4 regions of the Phyllobacterium sp. NPDC097923 genome follow, and region 1 is predicted to be linked to each of the others. Evidence: riboswitches for the same ligand, from Rfam matches in the RefSeq annotation. Region 1 holds a riboswitch; each other region holds the start of a gene.
What was found. A riboswitch is a leader RNA that binds a small molecule or an ion and turns the genes downstream of it on or off. The one in region 1 is predicted to bind cobalamin.

Region 1 (5,013 bases):
TGCCGAGTTGTGGGCCGTGCGCAAACCGACCAAGGACGGTCATGTGACATCGCTCGAAGCCTACGGCGCCGAAGGGGAAATGATCATCCAGTTCTTCGGCAAGCGCCACGAGGGTTCGGGCGAACGGGAAGACTGGCGCCAGCTTGTCGAAAACCTGCCGCGCATCCTGCGTTCGGCCGCGTAAGGAAATGACCATGTTCGCTAAACGCCAGAGCAAGCCGGCAAGGCTGCATCTCGCCGCTTCGCTCGCCGGGCTGATGGCATTGCTTTACGCACAAGGCATGGCTTCTGCAGAAGAAGTGACCGGGCGTCTTCCCGATGCGAGCCGGGTAGTGTCCATCGGCGACTCCATCACGGAGATCGTCTATGCGCTGGGGGAAGAAGGGCACCTCGTCGGCCGTGACCAGACGAGTACCTACCCGCAAGCGGCGCAGAAGCTGCCCGATGTCGGCTATATGCGCGCGCTGTCCCCCGAAGGGGTTCTCTCCATCAATCCGACGGCTATCATTGCCGTGGAAGGCAGCGGCCCGAAGGAAACCATCGATGTCCTGAAGAAGGCCAGCCTGCCCTTCGTTTTTGTGCCGGAAGATTACACCGGAAAGAGTATCGCGGCGAAAATACGCGTGGTGGGTACGGCACTTGGCGTTGACGACAAGGCGGAAAAACTGGCGTCGCAGGTCGAGAAGGATTTGCAGGCGGCCGAAGACGCAACGAAGAACATCAAGAACCGCAAGCGGATTCTGTTTGTCCTCAGCGCCCAAGGCGGCAAGATCATGGCCTCCGGCACCAAAACGGCAGCCAATGGGATCATCGCACTGGCCGGTGCCGACAATGCGATCACGGAATATCCCGGATACAAGCCATTGACGGACGAGGCGATCATCACCGCCAAACCCGACGTCATTCTGGTCATGGACCGCGGTGGTGACCATGCGTCCGACAATGCCGACCTTCTTGCCAATGCGGCGATCGCCGCGACGCCCGCCGGCAAAGACAAGAAGATCATCCGCATGAGCGGTCAGTATCTGCTGGGCTTCGGGCCGCGTGCGCCCAAGGCAATTCACGAGCTGGCCGAAGCCATTTACGGCAACGAACTCGGCAAATGAGTGAGACCGTCTTGAGAAAACCTGCCGTCCTTGCTTCCGCACAGGGCGGCAGCAGACTGCGCCCGGATGGTGACCGGTCAGTGTTTGCGCGCATGGTCATTGCTTGCCTGTGCGTCGCGCTCGTTGCCACAGTCCTTTTCAGCCTCGCCTTTGGTGCATCCGATGCATCGGTCCTCTCCGTCGTGAAGTCCCTGATTGCCGGATCCGATATCACGGACAATGCGCTCTCCGTCCGTGATCGCATCATCATTTACGATATCCGCTTGCCCCGCGTCATTCTCGGCGCGCTGATCGGCGCGTCCCTTGCCGTATCGGGTGCAGTCATGCAGGGATTGTTCCGCAATCCGCTGGCTGACCCCGGCATTGTCGGCGTCTCGGCGGGCGCCGGGCTTGGCGCGGTCAGCATCATCGTTCTCGGCGGAACCTTCCTCGCCCCGGTGATCGCTCTGTTCAGTCTCTATGCCTTGCCGCTCGCCGCTTTCTTCGGCGCCCTCATCTTCACGCTCATCCTCTACCACGTCGCGACGCGGCGCGGGCAAACGTCCATCGCCACGATGCTGCTCGCCGGTATTGCGCTCGGCGCCATGGCCGCCGCCTATATCGGTGTCCTGGTCTATGTCGCCGACGACAAACAGTTGCGCGACCTGACATTCTGGGGGCTGGGATCGCTGGCGGGAGCCAATTGGGTCAAGATCGCCGCATCAGGCCCGCTCATTGCGCTCGCCCTCGTCATTTCACCATTCCTCGCCCGCGGCCTCAACGGGCTCGCCCTCGGGGAAGCATCGGCCAGCCATCTCGGCATTCCGGTACAGCGCTTCAAACGCATCGCCATTGTCACCGTCGCTGCGGCCACCGGCGCATCGGTTGCGGTGAGCGGCGGCATCGGCTTTGTCGGCGTCGTCGTTCCGCATCTGCTGCGCCTCGTGATTGGCCCCGATCATCGCTATCTCCTGCCGGCCGCCGCTCTCCTTGGCGCCTGCCTCCTTCTGATTGCCGATGCGGTCAGCCGGACCATCGTTGCTCCAGCCGAATTGCCGATCGGCATCGTCACGGCAGCCGTTGGCGCACCCTTCTTCCTGTGGATATTGCTGCGTCGCCGCGGCATTCTGGACCTCTGATCATGATCCGTGTTTCCAATGTCTCCGTGTCCCTCGGTCGAAACAGAATCGTCGAGAACATATCCTTTGATGCTGAGGCAGGCGCATTCACAGTTATCGTCGGACCCAATGGGTCAGGCAAAACGACCCTGATGCGTGCACTCTCCGGTGATCTGCCGCATGAGGGCGTCATCAGCATCAACGGCACGCCGATCAACCGGCTGAAGCTCTGGCAGATGGCAACCATGCGGGCGATCCTGCCGCAATCCACCTCGCTGTCCTTCCCGTTTACCGTGCGTGAGATCGTCAAGCTGGGCATGACCAGCGGCCGCTCCGGTGCTTCGCGCCACAACGTGGACACACTGCCCGATGAAGCGCTTGAGCGCGTCGACCTCGCGGGTTTCGGCGGGCGGTTCTATCAGGAACTCTCTGGCGGCGAGCAGCAGCGGGTGCAACTGGCGCGCGTCCTCTGCCAGGTCTGGCAACCGATGCTGGACGGCCAGCCGCGCTTTCTCTTTCTTGATGAGCCGGTTTCAAGCCTCGATATCAAACATCAGCTGATCATCATGCAGATTGCCCGCGATTTTGCCGATCGCGGTGGCGGGGTCATCGCGATCCTGCATGACCTCAACCTGACCTCCATGTTTGCCGACCGCGTCGTGGTCATGCACAGGGGAAGGGCCGATTCTGTGGGTACCCCCATGGAAGTCTTGACGGATGACCGCATCCTGCGCGTCTATGAATGTGCGCTCAAGGTCGGCGGTCTGCCCGGAAAATCCGTACCGTTCGTCTTGCCGCAATCCGCAGTGCTCTGAGCACGCGAAGCTGTCGCTATCTATCTATTGACTAAAAATTGCGATTTGATACTAAATATAGACGTTATGGTTCTCTCCGAGTCGCAAGACCGGGAGCTAAGAGGGAAGCCGGTGAAATGTCCTGGACATTGATGCCGGCGCTGCCCCCGCAACTGTAAACAGCGAGTTGTTGTCGACAATGCCACTGAAGCCCAGCTTCGGGAAGGCCGACACCAGCGCCGACCTGTGAGCCAGGAGACCTGCCATGACATGATGAACGTCCACGGGCGGGGTGTCCCGGTGTGTCGCTTGCAATGGTCGGCCGCAAGCTGACCGGATTCTTGCACGCGTGCGCTCGACCTTTGCCCCCAACATTTGGGGTATAAGCATATGTCTCTTTCTCTTCAAACCACCCGCGCCGACGGTCAGTCGCCGGTTCGTCCTGCCGAACTGCAGCCATCATCCAGCGAGCCCGGCTACCGCGTCATTCGGCGCAATGGCTCGGTCACCCCCTTCGATCCGCTGAAAATCACCGTTGCTCTCACCAAAGCCTTCCTCGCCGTCGAAGGCAATGTCGCTGCCGGTTCGCGCCGTGTGCACGATGTCGTCGAAGGCTTGACCGCCGACATCGTGACAACATTGAAGCGCCGCAGCAGCGAAGGCCGTCTGTTTCACATTGAAGACGTGCAGGACCAGGTCGAACTTGCCCTCATGCGCAGCGAAAACCACAAAGTCGCCCGCGCTTACGTGCTCTACCGGGAAGAACGCGCGAGAGAACGGGCGAAGCTGGTGGAACCCGTGGCCGAAACCGGCCCGTCCCTCAGCGTCACCCTGCTTGATGGGACCAGGGCACCGCTCGATGCGGCGCGCCTCGCCCGAATCATCGATGAAGCCTGCGAAGGACTTGACGGGGTCAGCGCCACCCCGATCCTCAGCGAAACCCAGCGCAATCTCTATGACGGTATCACCCTCGACGAACTGTCGCTTGCGCCCATTCTGGCTGCACGCACACTCGTTGAAACCGAACCGAACTATTCCTTTGTCACTGCCCGGCTGCTTCTGGACAAGCTGCGCCGCGAAGCCTTGAGCTTTGTCTTCGGCAGGCCTGAACAGGCGACCCAGCATGAAATGGCGGAGCGATACGCCGATTATTTCCCCGCCTATGTGAAGGCTGGGATTGAAGCGGAACTGCTCGATCCTGAACTTGCCCGCTTCGACCTGCGGAAAATATCAGCAGCCCTGAAGCCGGAACGCGACCTGCAGTTCCAGTATCTCGGCCTGCAGACATTGTATGATCGCTATCTCCAGCAGACACGCGGTATCCGGTTCGAATTGCCGCAGGCCTTCCTGATGCGCGTTGCCATGGGCCTCGCCACCCGCGAGATCGACCGGGAAGCGCGCGCCATCGAATTCTACGACCTGCTGTCGTCGTTCGACTTCATGGCTTCGACTCCAACCTTGTTCAATTCGGGCACGCTGCGCCCACAACTGTCCTCCTGCTTCCTGACCACCGTCGCCGACGATCTCGACGGTATTTTCAAAGCGGTGAAGGACAACGCGCTTCTGGCAAAATATTCCGGCGGTCTCGGCAATGACTGGACGCCCGTGCGCGGTCTTGGTGCCCATATCAAGGGAACCAACGGCGAAAGCCAAGGCGTCGTACCGTTCCTGAAAGTGGCCAACGATACGGCCATCGCGGTCAATCAGGGCGGCAAGCGCAAGGGCGCCGTCTGTGCCTATCTCGAGACCTGGCATGTCGATATCGAGGAGTTTCTCGATCTGCGCAAGAATACCGGTGACGACCGCCGCCGCACCCATGACATGAACACGGCCAACTGGGTGCCTGATCTGTTCATGAGTCGCGTGGAAAAGGACGAGCCATGGACCCTGTTCTCACCCGACGAGACACCGGATCTGCATGATCTCTATGGCGCGGCATTCAAATCCGCCTACGAGGCCTATGAAGCCAAGGCCGCACGCGGGGAAATCCGTGTCTTCCGCACCGTGCGGGCACTG
Region 2 (5,013 bases), on a different contig from region 1:
TGATTCCGGCGTGGAAAAGCTGTCCGGTGGTGAGCGCCGCCGTGTGGCACTGTGCCGCCTGCTCCTCTCGCAGCCCGATCTTCTGCTCCTCGATGAGCCGACCAACCACCTTGACGCCGAAACCACCGCCTGGCTGGAAAAGCACCTGCGCGAATATGCCGGCTCCGTCCTGCTGATCACGCACGATCGCTACTTCCTCGACAATGTGACCGGCTGGATTCTCGAGCTCGACCGCGGCCGCGGCATCCCCTACGAAGGCAATTACTCCGCCTATCTCGGTGCGAAGGCCAAGCGCATGCAGCAGGAAGGCCGCGAGGACGACTCGCGCCAGAAGGCTCTGGAGCGCGAGCGCGAGTGGATTTCCGCCAGCCCCAAGGCACGTCAGGCCAAGTCGAAAGCCCGCATCAAGGCCTATGACGCGCTGGTCGATGCCGCCAATGAGCAGCGTCCCGGCGATGCGCAGATCATCATTCCGGCGGGCGAACGCCTGGGACAGGTGGTTATCGAAGCCGAGAACCTCACCAAATCCTTCGGTGACCGCGTTCTCATCGAAAACCTGACCTTCAAGCTGCCGCCCGGCGGCATTGTCGGCATCATCGGTCCGAACGGTGCGGGCAAGACCACGCTGTTCAAGATGATCACCGGACAGGAAAAGCCGGATTCCGGCTCGATCCGCGTCGGTGAAACGGTTCATCTCGGTTATGTCGACCAGAGCCGCGATCACCTCGCGGCGGAGAAGAATGTCTGGGAAGAAATCTCCGGCGGCAATGAAATCATCAAGATCGGCAAGAACGAGATGAATTCGCGCGCCTATGTCTCGGCGTTCAACTTCAAGGGCGGTGACCAGCAGCAGAAGGTCGGCAATCTCTCCGGCGGTCAGCGTAACCGCGTGCATCTTGCCAAGATGCTGCAATCCGGCGGCAATGTCCTACTGCTCGACGAACCGACCAACGATCTTGACACCGAAACGCTTGCGGCTCTGGAAGACGCGCTGGAAAAATACGCCGGCTGCGCCGTTATCATCAGCCACGACCGCATGTTCCTCGACCGGCTGGCGACGCACATCCTGGCCTTCGAAGGCGACAGCCACGTCGAATGGTTCGAAGGCAACTTCCAGGACTATGAGAATGACAAGATCCGTCGTCTCGGACCGGACAGCGTCAATCCGAAGCGTCCGAGCTACAAGCCTCTGACACGCTGATGCGACCGGGAGGGCGGCAACGCCCTCCCATCACCAATTTTGACGTTTCCATCAGTGATATTGGCTGGTTTTAACAAGCAATTTTCCTAAGATGCGGCTGATTTCACCGGAGTGCCGTCATGACAGACCTTTTCGCAACCAGAACGGACATCCTTCCGGCCCGCAAGATTGTCGGACGGGTGAGCGGCCTGTTCCAGGCGCCGAAAGACAGTTTTGTCACCGCTGCCACGGACACGCTCGATCTCACCTTTGAAGGCATCCGCGGCGATTATCACGCGGGCCTGACGCGCCGGTCCGGCGGGCGCGAACCCTGGTACCCGCGCGGTACCGAAATGCGCAATGAGCGGCATATTTCCATTCTGGCGGTAGACGAACTCGAAGCCATTGCTAAGGCCATGGGTCTGGCGCACATCAAGCCCGAATGGATCGGCGCCAACATGGTTGTGGATGGCATTCCCTCGCTTTCCATGCTGCCGCCGCGCACGCTGCTGTTCTTCGAAGGCGGCGTGACGCTGAAGGTCGACGGACAGAACGCGCCGTGCAAGGTCGCCGGACGCTCCATCGCCGAGCGGGCGCAGACCGCCGATCACACCGCGACGGCGCTTGACTTTGTCAAGGCGTCGAAGCGGCTGCGCGGCATCGTCGTCTGGGTTGAAGTGCCGGGAATCATCCGTTCCGGCGAAAAAATCGATGCGCGTCTGCCGGAGCAATGGATTTATCCGGGCTGATGCTTGCGTCCTTCGCCGATCTGTGGCGAATGGAATGCAGGTCCGGTGCCTGCATGCAGGAGAATCGGGAAGCCGGTGCAAATCCGGCACGTGCCCAACGCTGTATAGGGGATGGGCCGCGCAGATTGCCACGGGGAAACCCGGAAGGCGCGCGGTGCAGGTGAACCTCAGTCAGAAGACCGGCCGGACCGGATAGCCGAAACCGCATGGACAGCGGGGAGGTGTCTGGGGTCAGGGCAACCTGGTCCTCGCATTGTTGGGAGCAAACGATGCATGATTCTGCCTGTGGTCCCGTGGCCGCTGCCGATTTTTCCGCGGACGAGCGCGCCGCCGTCTACAAAGCCATCCATACCCGCCGCGATGTGCGCGACCAGTTCCTGCCAAGGCCCGTCGACGACGAGGTGCTGCTGCGGCTGCTCGATGCCGCCCATCACGCGCCGTCGGTGGGGTTCATGCAGCCGTGGAATTTCATTCTCATCCGCGATGCGGCGCGCAAGGCCGAGGTGCACCGGGCCTTTACCCGCGCCAATGCCGAAGCAAAGGCCATGTTCACCGACGAGCGGCAGGCGCTCTATGCATCGCTGAAGCTTGAGGGCATCGTGAAGGCGCCGGTCAATCTGTGCATCACCTGCGACCGGACACGCGGCGGCGATGTCGTTCTGGGGTGCACCCATAACCGGCAGATGGATGTCTACAGCACCGTCTGTGCCGTGCAGAACCTGTGGCTGGCGGCGCGGGCGGAAGGCATCGGCGTCGGCTGGGTCAGCATCTACCACGACCGGGACATGCGCCGCATTCTGGCCATCCCTGATCATGTCGAGATCATCGCCTATCTCTGCATCGGCTATGTCGACCAGCTCTACGATCAGCCGGAGCTGCAAAAGCGCGGCTGGCGCGAACGGCTGCCGCTGGACCAGCTCATCTATGAAGATCAGTGGAATGCCGGCGCCGAAGTCAGCTCGGATCGTCCTCGTCCGGATCCAGCAGCCGCGTCGCCCGCCATTCCGTCAATTTCCGGTTGATGGCTTCGAGCACGAAGAACCGGGCCGACTCCTTGTCGTAGCCCTCGTCGCGTAGCGCATCGTAATCCGTGTGCTGATGGCGGACGTGGGCGACCGTGGCCAGCCACACCGCAATGGGTGGTGGCAGGCTTTTCATGTGCGGTGCCGTGGCGGCGGCGCGTATGGGCTCGGAATCCGAATAGGGCACGGCCGGCAAAAGCAGCGTCAGCGCTTTGCCGATGGCCCTTTGGCGGTTGGTTCCTGAACTCATTGCACTCTCTTCCCGCCGATTCGCTGATCGATATACCAGCCTATTTCAGACGCGACAAAATTTGCCGTCAACGGAAAAACAAAACTTGCCAAATCTGTATTTCTCACATAAACATATCTTTATATCTTTTGAGGATACCTTGATGGACAAACGTGATCTCAATCTTGACCTGATGGTCGATACGCTGAAGGCAGCGGCGGAACCCAGCCGCCTGCGCATTCTGGCGCTGTTGTCCCGGGGGGATCTGACGGTTTCCGATCTGACCTCCATCCTCGGGCAGTCGCAGCCGCGCGTCTCCCGCCATCTCAAGCTGCTGTTCGAAGCCAATCTGATCAACCGTTATCAGGAGGGCTCCTGGGCCTATTTCCGCCTCGCTGAATCCCTGGTGGTTGGCGATATCGCCCGGATCCTGCTCGATCGTCTTGATGTGTCCGATCCGTTGCTGGAGCGTGATATCGAGCGGCTCGGCTCGGTGAAGCTGCAGCGCCGCGAGCGGGCCGCCGCCTATTTCAGTGCCAATGCCACCAGCTGGGACGCTATCCGTTCGCTGCATGTGCCGGATGGCGCGGTGGAAGCCGCGCTGACGAAGATCATCGGGCGCACACCGTTCCAGGCGATGCTTGACGTGGGCACCGGCACCGGCCGTCTTCTCGAACTGTTTGCCCCGCTCTACGTGCGCGGTGTCGGCATCGATATCAATCGCGACATGCTGACCATTGCCCGCTCCAATCTTGATCGGTCCGGCATCACCAATGCGCAGGTCCGCCAGGGCGATGTCTATTCGCTGCCGGTTGACCGGGAGTCCTTCGATCTGGTGACCGTTCATCAGGTGCTGCACTTCCTCGACAATCCTGCCGAGGCCATCCGCGAGGCCGCACGCGCCTTGCGTGCGGGCGGGCGCATGCTGATCGTCGATTTCGCCCCGCACGATCTTGAATTCCTGCGGGACAGCCATGCGCATATACGGCTTGGCTTCAACGACAACCAGATGCGTGACTGGCTGACCGAGGCCGGGCTGGCGCTGGAAAACAGCATCGAACTCGAACCAAAAGACAAAGACAAACTGACCGTCAAACTGTGGTTGGCACGCGACCCACGCCTGCTGATCGCTGATCCCGCTTTAACCTCCCGCGTAACGGAGAGTGTCTGATGAGCTTTTTCCGCCAATCCCGCCGTGCCGACCTTGGAACCAATATCAAGGTTTCCTTTGAATTCTTCCCGCCGAAGACCGAGGTGATGGAAGAGCGCCTGTGGGAAACCGTGACGCGCCTTGCGCCGCTCAATCCCGAATTCGTGTCGGTAACCTACGGCGCCGGCGGTTCCACCCGCGAGCGCACGGCCCGCACGATCAAGCGTATCCTGACCGAAACGGACGTCAACGCCGCCGCGCACCTGACCTGCGTCGATGCGACGAAGGAAGAGGTTGATACCGTGGTGCGCGAATTTGCGGCCATGGGCGTGAAGCGCTTCGTTGCCCTGCGCGGCGATCCGGCCGGCGGCGTCGGTGCCCATTACAAGCCGACACCCGGCGGTTATGAAAACGGCGCCGATCTCGTCGCCGGGCTGAAGGCCTTTGCCGATTTCGACATTTCCGTTTCCGCCTATCCGGAAAAGCATCCGGAAAGCCCGGATTTCGCCACCGATATCGACATGCTCAAGCGCAAGGTCGACAATGGCGCGACGCGGGCGATCACGCAGTTCTTCTTCGAGAACGATCTCTATGAGCGTTATGTCGAAAAGGTCCGCCGCGCCGGTATCTATATTCCGATCCTGCCAGGCATCCTGCCGATCCATAATTTCACGCAGGTCACC
Region 3 (5,013 bases), on a different contig from region 1:
GCACCGAAGGACAGGCCGGGCGCATCCTTCGGGATGATGAGGGTCGAAATGCCCTTCGGGCCATCCTCGCCGGTGCGCACCATGGTGACGTAAAGATCGGTATCGCCGGCACCTGATATGAACTGCTTGGCGCCGTTGAGGACATAGTGGTTGCCGTCCCGCACCGCGCGGGTCTTGAGGGCGGCGGCATCCGAGCCGGAATTGGGCTCGGTCAGGCAATAGCTCGCCAGCCATTCCATCGAGGTCAGCTGCGGCACGAAGCGCTGGCGCTGTTCGTCATTGCCGTAGAGATCGATCATCCATGTCGCCATGTTGTGAATCGAGATGAAGGCGGAGAAGGCCGGGCAGGCGGCCGACAGGGCTTCGAAGATCAGCACGGCATCAAGCCGTTTCAGTCCCGAACCGCCGAATTCTTCCTTGGTGTAGATGCCGCCCATGCCGAGCGGGCCGGTCTCGCGAATCACATCGGCGGGAAAATGCTTGTCCCGGTCCCAGGCCAGCGCGTTCGGTGCCACGCGGTCCGCCGCGAAGGCGCGCGCCATGTCCTGAATCGCCAGCTGATCCTCGTTGAGTTCGAACTGGCCGGACGCCGTATCAACGACCGCATCCATGATAACCTCCCTGTATTCCTCTTGATTTCCACTCTATCGCAAGCGCGGGGCCGCGCAACGATTCAGATAGGTTTTGCCGGGGGCTAGGAAGAGAAAGACATATCCGCTACTCAAAGCCCATGACGCACGCAATCATGTTGCAGGGAACAGGGTCAGATGTTGGTAAATCCGTCCTGGTGGCCGGACTTTGCCGGCTTGCGCGCAACCGCGGATTGACGGTTCGGCCGTTCAAACCGCAGAACATGTCGAACAATGCGGCGGTGAGCGACGATGGCGGCGAGATCGGGCGGGCGCAGTGGCTGCAGGCCGTCGCCTGCGGCGTGCCATCCTCGGTGCACATGAACCCGGTGCTCTTGAAACCGCAATCGGAGACCGGCAGCCAGATCATCGTGCAGGGCAAAGTCTGGGGCCAGGCCAAGGGGCGTGATTACCAGACATTCAAGGCGCAGCTGCTCGATGCGGTCATGGCGTCGTGGGACATCGTCCGTGAAGGTGCCGATCTGGTCATCGTCGAGGGGGCGGGGTCTCCCGCCGAAATCAACCTGCGGGCGGGCGATATCGCCAATATGGGCTTTGCCATCCGCGCCAATGTTCCCGTGGTGCTGGTCGGCGATATCGATCGCGGCGGGGTGATCGCCTCGCTCGTCGGCACCCATGCGATCCTGCAGCGGGAAGACCGGGAGATGATTGCCGGCTATATCATCAACAAGTTTCGTGGCGACGTCTCGCTGTTCGATGACGGCCTGAAAGCCATAACCCAGTTCACCGGCTGGCCGTCTTTCGGCGTGGTGCCATGGCTGAAGGACGCGGCGCGGCTGCCGGCGGAGGATTCCGTCGTGCTGGAACGTCTGGTGAAGGGCGAGGGCCGGGCGCTGAAGATCGCCGTGCCGGTGCTCGACCGCATCGCCAATTTCGACGATCTCGACCCGCTGATGGCCGAACCGCAGGTGGATGTGGTGATGGTGCGCAGCGGCGAGCGGCTGCCTGCCGATGCGGGACTGGTCATCATTCCGGGGTCCAAATCCACCATCGGCGACCTCCTGCGCTTCCGCGAGAATGGCTGGGACAGGGATCTCGACCTGCACCGGCGGCGCGGCGGCCATATCATCGGCATATGCGGCGGTTTCCAGATGCTGGGCAGAACGGTGCGCGATCCCGACGGCATCGAGGGCAGCGTGACGGAGACGGCAGGGCTCGGGCATCTCGATATCGATACGGTGATGGAGCCGGAAAAGACCGTGCGCAATGTGGCGGCGCAGTCGCTGCCATTCGACCTGCCGCTGGATGGCTACGAGATTCATCTGGGCCGGACGACCGGCCCGGACTGTTCGCGCCCCGCCGTGCGCATCAACGGCGTCGACGACGGTGCCATATCGGCGGACGGCAAGGTTTTCGGCACCTATCTGCATGGGCTTTTCGGGGCGGACCGGTTTCGCGCCGCGCTGCTGGGCACGATGGGCATTGCCGCTGAAGCATTCGACTACAAGGCCGGGGTGGATGCCGCGCTGGATAGTGTCGCCGCCGAGCTTGAAACAGTGCTGGATGTGGATGCGCTGCTCGCATGTGCTGCGGTGCGTGGTTCGACAAGCTCACCATGAGGGGATGGGTGGGCTGCAATGCTAATCGCGGAGATTGCAGAACATATCCCCTGCAATCCTCCACCTCCCTCATGGTGAGCTTGTCGAACCACCCACTACTCCCTGAGCAAACCGTGCGGATTCCATTGACATTTCCCGTGGGGGGTGAATAACGTCCCAGCCATGATTGGTTCCCATATTGGCCAAAGGCCAAGGGATCAAAAGGGAATGCGACGGTTGTACCCTCAAGGGCGACCCCACCGCAGCCGACCCCGCGACTGTAGAGCGGCGAGGATCAATGCAAAGCCTGACGCATATGCAGAAGGCAGCCACTGGGAAACCGGGAAGGCAGCATTCATCCTGTGACCCGCGAGCCAGGAGACCTGCCAGTCATAGAGCGTTTCCCAGGAAGCGCTCGGGGTAATCCTGCCCAAGAACCGAAGGGTCGTGTCCCTTCAGGCCCAGCACGGAGGTTGTTATGGCTGCTCGCATTGTATACGCGCTCGTTTCCCCGCCCGCATTCCGCTTGATCGTACCTGACGGATCATCGCGATTGCAGTGACGGCGATGCCCCAGCTGAATCACGGCGTGACCTTCATTCTCGGCGGTGCCCGCTCGGGCAAGTCCAGCTTTGCCGAAGGCCTGATCATGGCTTCCGGCCTTGAGCCCGTTTATCTCGCAACCGGCAGGTCCTGGGACGAGGAAATGTCTGTCCGCATCGACCTGCACAAGGCGCAGCGCGGTTCATCCTGGCACACCATCGAAGAGCCGCTCGATCTGGTGGACACCCTGCAGGGGGTTGCGGCCACGGACAAAGCGATCCTTGTCGATTGCCTGACGCTCTGGCTGACCAATCTGATGATGGCCGAGCGCGATATCACCGCCGAGACACGGCAGCTCATGCAAGCGCTGCCGAAACTTCAAGGCTCGATCGTTCTGGTTTCGAACGAAGTGGGTCTCGGCATTGTACCGGAGAACCGCATGGCGCGCGATTTTCGCGACCATGCCGGACGTCTCCATCAGGCCGTGGCGCAGGCCGCGGCAACAGTCTATTTCGTGGCAGCCGGGCTGCCGCTCACCATGAAGGGATAGGAATATGCAGGGTCAGAAGATTCCAGCGACGGTCATCACCGGTTTTCTCGGTTCGGGCAAAACCACGATGATCCGCAATCTGCTCGAAAATGCCAATGGCAAGCGCATTGCGCTCATAATCAACGAGTTCGGCGATCTCGGCGTCGACGGCGGCCTGCTGAAGGGCTGCGGCATCGAAGCCTGCCGGGACGAGGATGTGATCGAGTTGAACAATGGCTGCATCTGCTGCACCGTGGCCGATGATTTCATCCCGACCATGACCAAGCTGCTCGACCGTCCGGACCGTCCGGACCATATCGTCATCGAGACCTCGGGCCTCGCGCTGCCGCAGCCTCTGGTTGCAGCCTTCAACTGGCCGGAGATCAAGACGCAGGTGACGGTTGACGGTGTCGTCACCGTGATCGACGCTTCCGCCGTGTCCGAAGGCCGCTTTGCCGATGACCACGACAAGGTGGATGCCCAGCGCATCCAGGATGAATCGCTCGACCATGACAGCCCGCTTGAAGAACTGTTCGAGGACCAGATCCGCGCCGCCGACCTGATCGTCCTGAACAAGAGCGACCTGATCAGCGACAAGCAGCTCGACGGCGTGCGCGGCGATGTGCAGAGCCGTTCGTCGCGTTCGCTCAACATGGTGTCGGCCAGCTTCGGCAAGCTCAGCAATGAACTGCTGCTCGGTCTCGGCGTCGGCACTGAAGAGGACATCGCCAACCGCAAGTCGCACCATGAAATGGAGCATGAAGCGGGCGAAGAGCACGACCATGACGAATTCGAGAGCTTTGTTGTCGGGCTTGGTCCGGTGGCCGAACCCAAAAACTTTGTCGAGAAGCTGAAGGCCGTGATTGCCGATCACGACATCCTGCGCCTCAAAGGCTTTGCCGATGTTCCCGGCAAGCCGATGCGGCTGGTGGTGCAGGCCGTCGGAACGCGCATCGAGCATTACTTCGACCGTGCGTGGAATCCGGGCGAGGAACGGCAGACCCGTCTCGTCGTCATCGGACTGCACGATATCGACAATGACGCCATCACATCGGCGGTCACCGCCGCTGCCGCTGCCTGACGATAGGATATTGAATGCATCTCCTGCTTGCCCAGAAAGGCACCATCGCTGAAGGCACCGAGGCCATCGACCTCGGCCAGACGCCGGGAGATGTGCTGTTCCTGTCCGCCGCCGATACGGAGCTGGCGAGCCTTGCCGCCGCACGGCGGCAGGGCGATGGTGCAGTTTCGCTGCGCCTTGCCAATATGATGAGCCTGTCGCACCCGATGTCCGTCGATGCCTATGTCGAGCGGACAGCGCGGCATGCCAGGCTGATCGTCGTGCGGGTGATCGGCGGCGAGAGCTACTGGCCCTATGGCCTCGAAGCGCTGCATGCCTGCGCCATCAATCACAAGGTGCAGCTTGCGGTGTTGCCGGGAGACGACAAGCCCGATCCGGGGCTCGACCGGTTTTCAACCGTCGCCCGGCCCGACCGCGATGCGCTCTGGCATTATCTGCTGGAGGGCGGGGCGCAGAATGCCCAGCGTTTCCTCGATTATTGCGCGGCGCTGATTTTTTCCGGCGAGAAGCCGCAGGAGGCCGCGCCCCTGCTCAAGGCGGGGTTGTGGTGGCCCGGCAATTCAGCACCCTCGCTGGACGCGATGCGGCTTGACTGGACGGATGGCGCGCCTGTCATTGCCATCTGCTTCTACCGGGCGCTGGTGCAAAGCGGCCAGACCCAGCCTGTGGCGGC
Region 4 (5,013 bases), on a different contig from region 1:
CAAAACGGGCACCGGATTCCGGTTCTGCCACCTGTGCTAGAACCAGATTGCGCTTTGCCCGTCTCCCAACTCTGTGGGAGGCGTCTGTCGATTCGCCACGCGCCTGTTATCGCGAGGATCTACGGGCGGTCGTCAACGCGAAATGCGGCGTCCCAGCCGAGCGCATTGCGAGCTTTCCCGCTGCTGGCGACAATGTCTGTCTCGGTAACATTGTAGGCGCCGCTTGCACCGCGCTCGATAGCCCTGAGTGCCGCGCTGGCGGCCGCATCGACATGGACGCGCAAATCCGGATTGGCCGGCATATCGACGCCGGTCCCCGGCCCGTAGAAAAAGCCGTAGCGCAGGACAATACCCTCCATGCCCGGCTCGTTCAACACAGCCTGTTCCATGGCCGCGACACCGGCAACGGTCGTCGCGCGGGGTTCGTCAGCGTGCAGATCAAGCGGGTCCGTCTCGATGAACACACCGGTTTTCGGCGCGTAGGCCCAGGCGATACTCTGCGCGATGATACGCCCGACACCCGCGGCTTTTGCCGCCTGTATGAGATTGGCGGTTCCCTCGCTGCGGATGCGGGCATTACGGCTGATGAAATCCTTCATCGCCGCTGGACTGACACCATGCGGCAAATCCGTGAGCTGATGTATGATCACATCGGGCGCGGCCTCAGCCACAACGGATTTGAGTTTTTCGGCGCCAAAAACATCGACAATGGCCGGCTCAACCCCGATCTGGCGCAAGGAAGCGGCCTTCTCGGCGCTTCGCGTGGTGCCGGTCACCACATATCCGGCCTCCACCAACAGCGGTGCGAGCCGCCTGCCAACGGCGCCGCTGGCGCCTGCGAGAAAGATATTCCTGATCATGTGCCTGTCTCCTGTCATTGCCTGCAATTGCTCTTGCGCCACCAAGACGAGACAGCCCAATCGAACGTGACATGGCGCTCGCGTTTTTCGACCTAGACGGGTTCGAGCATGCCAAACCAGGCAACCAGCCCGAGCACGACAATGCCCAGTGCGATCTCCGTCAGGGTTCCGAGCCGTATGGCGCGTATGGAACCTGCCTCGCTGGTGCGCATGCGCGGAACAAAAACATAGCGGTTGATCAGGGCCAGTCCGGTCAGCACCACAACCAGAGTGATCTTCAGCGCCAGCAAGGCCTGATAGGGGGATGTCCAATCAGCCGGCAGACGTCGAAGGACGAGTGTGGTATTGACCACGCCGGATGCGATCACCAATGCGACGGCCGCATGACCGGCCGACGAAAACCGCATCAGCGCCGTTTGCGCAGCCACACGCCATTCCGCCTGGCGCAACCGGCCAAGGATCAGCATAACCGGTATCAGCGCTCCGATCCACGCGCCGCCCGAGAGCGCATGCACCATATCGTTGAAACGGTGGGCCGCGCCAATCCAGCCCTCCCGCATTGTGGCATGGCCGGAAAATGCCAGGCTTGCCAGAAGCAGTCCCGAAGCCATGGCAAGAGCGATGTGCGCGCGGCGTGGCGACAGAGCCAATGCGGGCAACAAAAGCAGGGCGGCGGCGACCTGTATCGCCCAGCCGCGGCCAACGCTTGTCTCAAACAGCACGTCCCGGATGGTTCCGAGATCGACGGCATCGCTCCAGCCCTGCCCGATCATTCCAGCCTGCAGCGGCAGCGCAGCAAAGATCGTTCCGATAGCCAGAAAGACCGCGATGCCGCTCGCCGGACGCAGGCGCTCCCCGATCTCCAGCGCCAGGGGTTTGGGCACAAGCAGTGCGAGATAGGCAAACGCGCCCCACAGGAACATCGTGGATGCATTGTGCACGAACCTGCACAGAACAAGCGTGGTCTCCAACCCCATCAGGGTTTGACGGTGAATGTATAGCTGCCCTTGGTCTTGTGACCGTCGGTGGAAAGTGCGGTCCAGTTCACGGTATATTCCCCCGACGCGAGGGGTGCCGACAGCGGAATGACCAGTGTCTTGTGGTCGTTGATCGACAGTTTGGCCTGTCCTGTCGATACGGTCGCCTTGCCCAGGCCGGTGATCGTTGCGCCTGAAAATTTCAGGTTCAAACCCTCGGAAAACGTCAGATCGATCTCGACGGGCGAGACCTTCACGATGGCGTTTTCGGCCGGAACTGCCGATTCAAGATGGGCGTGCGCCAATACCTGCCCCAACAGGCCGGCATTGAGGACGGTTGCGACAGCAAAAATACGAATGAGCCGTGACATGAGAACTCCTGTGAGCGGGCGGATTTGACGGATCCGGAGAAAGGGTGCGACCGCGCGGCGAAAGCTAAGCCTGATTTTTGCCGGGATCATGGCAGAATCCCTGTTGGGCGCGGCGGCACGCAGGCGGCAGCGCGAAGCATCCACCGGCGGCCGTCGCTGCTCATTTCCGTACAGCTGCGCGGCTCGACATCGATGCGCCAAAATGCGGAATCCGGTGCCTGCAAGACGCTCAGAACAGCGGCGCGAATGACGGAAGCGTGCGTCACCACGATTGTGTGACCGCCATCATGCATATGCGCGCTCATCCAATCTGCAATCCTGACGAGAAAATCATGGATGGATTCGCCGCCATGCGGGGCCGAGGCGGGATTGTTCATCCAGTCCGTCACATCGTCGGGGTGGGCTTGGTGGACAGCGGCGAGCGTCTTACCCGCCCATTTTCCGTAACCGATATCCGCCAACGCCGCATCGACAACGGATTCCAAACCCAGGGCATCGGCGGTTTGCCGGGCGCGCAGCGCCGGACTGGTCAAAACACGGTGCGCACGGCGCAAATGCCCGGCAATAGCCTGCAGGTTTTGGGCTTCCCCGGGTTCAAGCGCTTCGTCAGCGGGGAAAGCACCTGTGCGGATCGCCGGTGTGGCGCCATGGCAAACAAGGGTCAACCGCGTGGCTCTGGCCAAAATATCCCTCAAAACCCTCAGGAAAAAACCGGAAACAGCCCGCAGACCGTTCATTGACAGTCTGCGGCGCGCACAGATATAACCGTGCTGTTGCGAGTTTGGAAGCCGGTGAAATTCCGGAGCGGTCGCGCCACTGTAATTAATCAGTCCTTTTTCACTGATTGAAAGCCAGACCCTGGCCGCAACATCATTTATTCCGTTAGTGAACGCGTCATTCTGGGAGAAAATTCATGTCCGATATCGCTCTTACGCCGTCAGCAGGCGTCACGCCCATTCCTCTTGGCGAAGTCTTGCCATGGGCCATTTTCGGCGGGCTGATCATGCTGCTCGCAATCTATTTCATTGGTGCGGAAGAAGGTGCGATGTCGCTCTTCTCGGGCATGTATGTGCACGAATTCGTTCATGACGGCCGCCATCTCCTCGGATTTCCCTGCCACTGAGGAAACAAAACAATGACAAGAGATCTTTTGATCCGCGGCATGATCGTAGGGGTCATCGCCGGGCTATTGGCGTTCGGGTTTGCCCGGGTGTTCGGCGAACCGCAGGTTGATCACGCCATTGCCTTCGAGGAAAAGATGAGCACGGCGGCCGGCGCAGCGGCTGAACCGGAGCTTGTCACGCGGGCGACACAGGCCGGCATCGGCCTGTTTACCGGCATTGTCGTCTACAGTGCCGCGCTTGGCGGATTGTTCTCCCTGGTTTTTGCCTTTGTGCATGGCCGGGTCAGTTCCCTCAGCCCGCGCAGTACGGCGGCCCTGCTGGCGCTCGCGGGTTTTGTGGCAATTGTTCTCGTTCCCTGCATCAAGTACCCGATGAATCCGCCTGCGGTTGGCAGCCCGGATACCATCGGCGCCAGAACGGAACTGTTCTTCGTCATGCTGGTGGTTTCGCTCGGTGCCCTTGCGGCGGCTGTGGGTCTGGCAAAGCGCCTTTATGCCCAGCACGGCGCATGGAACGCGACATTGATGGCCGGTGCCGCCTATGTCGTGTTCATTGCGCTGGTGCAATACTCGCTTCCCGCCATCAACGAAGTTCCCGAACAGTTCTCACCGACCGTTCTCTGGAACTTCCGCGTCGCTTCGCTGGGGATCCATGTGATCGTCTGGACCACGCTTGGTCTGCTCTTCGGCGCTTTGGCTGAACGGGTTCTGGCCGGACAGCGTCCGCGCTATCGTCTGCATGCGGCACGCTGAGCGCGGTCGCGCCATACCTGAACGTCCTGCGGGCGTTCAGGTTGCCGCTGCCGATGGGACTGTCATGAGACCGCAACGCTTCGATATCCCCATGGGATGCCCGGCAGGCTGGTTCCTGGCTCTGGTCGCATGCCTGTTCATGCTGCAAACCGAAAGCGGATGGGCGCACCGCAGCAGCGCCGGTACCGATACGTCGGGCATTTCCATTCCAAGCTTGTCGCATGGTGAAATGGCGCTAATCGCCGACTACCGCAAGCCGATTCTCGATCTGGCGGCCCGCATGACCCGCACCGATGAGAAATTCCGGCGGCTGCTGAACTACACCAATATCCAATACAGCTATTGTCTCTGGGGCATGGTCCCCGGCAGTGTCACCGACGAGCAAAGCCCGTTCAATGCCTGTTCACACGCCTATCTTGCTGCGACGAAGGCTGTGCTTGTGTATATGCGTGACATGCCTGAACACCGGGACGCCGTCAGTGCCCTTGTCTCCGATCTCGATGCCACACTTGTGCGCAATGGCGGCTCTTTCGTTATGTGCCAGTATAGCGGCGATCCCTACAACACGGCTGATATCATCAGGCCGCGCTGGAGCGATGTGCCTGGACACCTGACCAGCCTGTTTTCCTTCCTGGGATTCGCGATGCTGCTTGATTCAGCGCTTTTTGCCGTCATCCATCTGACACGCCCGCCACGACAGCCTGTCAACGCCTGATCAAGGCTATGGCCTTTAGGTCACACCGCGCATGTCTTGTCGCCAAACCCCGGATCGCCCTTTCCGCTGCGCGCGACTTGACGTAAGCCTGCTGTCCGGATCGTTTTGACCGTTTGAACGTTACTGCATTCCCTGCCCCATGACGCTTAGAGCCAAGGACACTTCATGCCCTCCTTTGATTATATCCGGCCCATCCTCCTGTTGCTCGGCTCAA

Region 2: another riboswitch for cobalamin. It lies ahead of bluB (5,6-dimethylbenzimidazole synthase); the one in region 1 lies ahead of ACIQWS_RS16920 (ribonucleoside-diphosphate reductase subunit alpha).
Region 3: another riboswitch for cobalamin. It lies ahead of cobU (bifunctional adenosylcobinamide kinase/adenosylcobinamide-phosphate guanylyltransferase); the one in region 1 lies ahead of ACIQWS_RS16920 (ribonucleoside-diphosphate reductase subunit alpha).
Region 4: another riboswitch for cobalamin. It lies ahead of ACIQWS_RS07755 (CbtB-domain containing protein); the one in region 1 lies ahead of ACIQWS_RS16920 (ribonucleoside-diphosphate reductase subunit alpha).

The regions. Positions count from the first base shown of each region.
Region 1 covers NZ_JBIWBL010000003.1:236,300-241,312, reverse strand. Annotated here, with positions in the region: gene ACIQWS_RS16940 (hemin-degrading factor) at 1-184, shown strand, start outside; gene ACIQWS_RS16935 (hemin ABC transporter substrate-binding protein) at 189-1,106, shown strand; gene ACIQWS_RS16930 (FecCD family ABC transporter permease) at 1,103-2,224, shown strand; gene ACIQWS_RS16925 (heme ABC transporter ATP-binding protein) at 2,227-3,018, shown strand; cobalamin riboswitch at 3,069-3,280, shown strand; gene ACIQWS_RS16920 (ribonucleoside-diphosphate reductase subunit alpha) at 3,388-5,013, shown strand, end outside.
Region 2 covers NZ_JBIWBL010000001.1:2,368,454-2,373,466, reverse strand. Annotated here, with positions in the region: gene ettA (energy-dependent translational throttle protein EttA) at 1-1,201, shown strand, start outside; gene ACIQWS_RS11945 (MOSC domain-containing protein) at 1,321-1,929, shown strand; cobalamin riboswitch at 1,956-2,132, shown strand; gene bluB (5,6-dimethylbenzimidazole synthase) at 2,199-2,951, shown strand; gene ACIQWS_RS11935 (DUF2293 domain-containing protein) at 2,884-3,201, opposite strand; gene ACIQWS_RS11930 (metalloregulator ArsR/SmtB family transcription factor) at 3,344-4,351, shown strand; gene metF (methylenetetrahydrofolate reductase [NAD(P)H]) at 4,351-5,013, shown strand, end outside.
Region 3 covers NZ_JBIWBL010000001.1:2,196,321-2,201,333, reverse strand. Annotated here, with positions in the region: gene ACIQWS_RS11145 (isobutyryl-CoA dehydrogenase) at 1-611, opposite strand, end outside; gene ACIQWS_RS11140 (cobyric acid synthase) at 731-2,209, shown strand; cobalamin riboswitch at 2,360-2,594, shown strand; gene cobU (bifunctional adenosylcobinamide kinase/adenosylcobinamide-phosphate guanylyltransferase) at 2,756-3,280, shown strand; gene cobW (cobalamin biosynthesis protein CobW) at 3,285-4,340, shown strand; gene cobN (cobaltochelatase subunit CobN) at 4,355-5,013, shown strand, end outside.
Region 4 covers NZ_JBIWBL010000001.1:1,536,779-1,541,791, reverse strand. Annotated here, with positions in the region: gene ACIQWS_RS07780 (hypothetical protein) at 1-12, opposite strand, end outside; gene ACIQWS_RS07775 (NAD-dependent epimerase/dehydratase family protein) at 120-860, opposite strand; gene copD (copper homeostasis membrane protein CopD) at 953-1,837, opposite strand; gene copC (copper homeostasis periplasmic binding protein CopC) at 1,837-2,208, opposite strand; gene ACIQWS_RS07760 (histidine phosphatase family protein) at 2,295-2,873, opposite strand; cobalamin riboswitch at 2,939-3,090, shown strand; gene ACIQWS_RS07755 (CbtB-domain containing protein) at 3,122-3,331, shown strand; gene ACIQWS_RS07750 (CbtA family protein) at 3,344-4,084, shown strand; gene ACIQWS_RS07745 (hypothetical protein) at 4,149-4,799, shown strand; gene ACIQWS_RS07740 (DMT family protein) at 4,965-5,013, shown strand, end outside.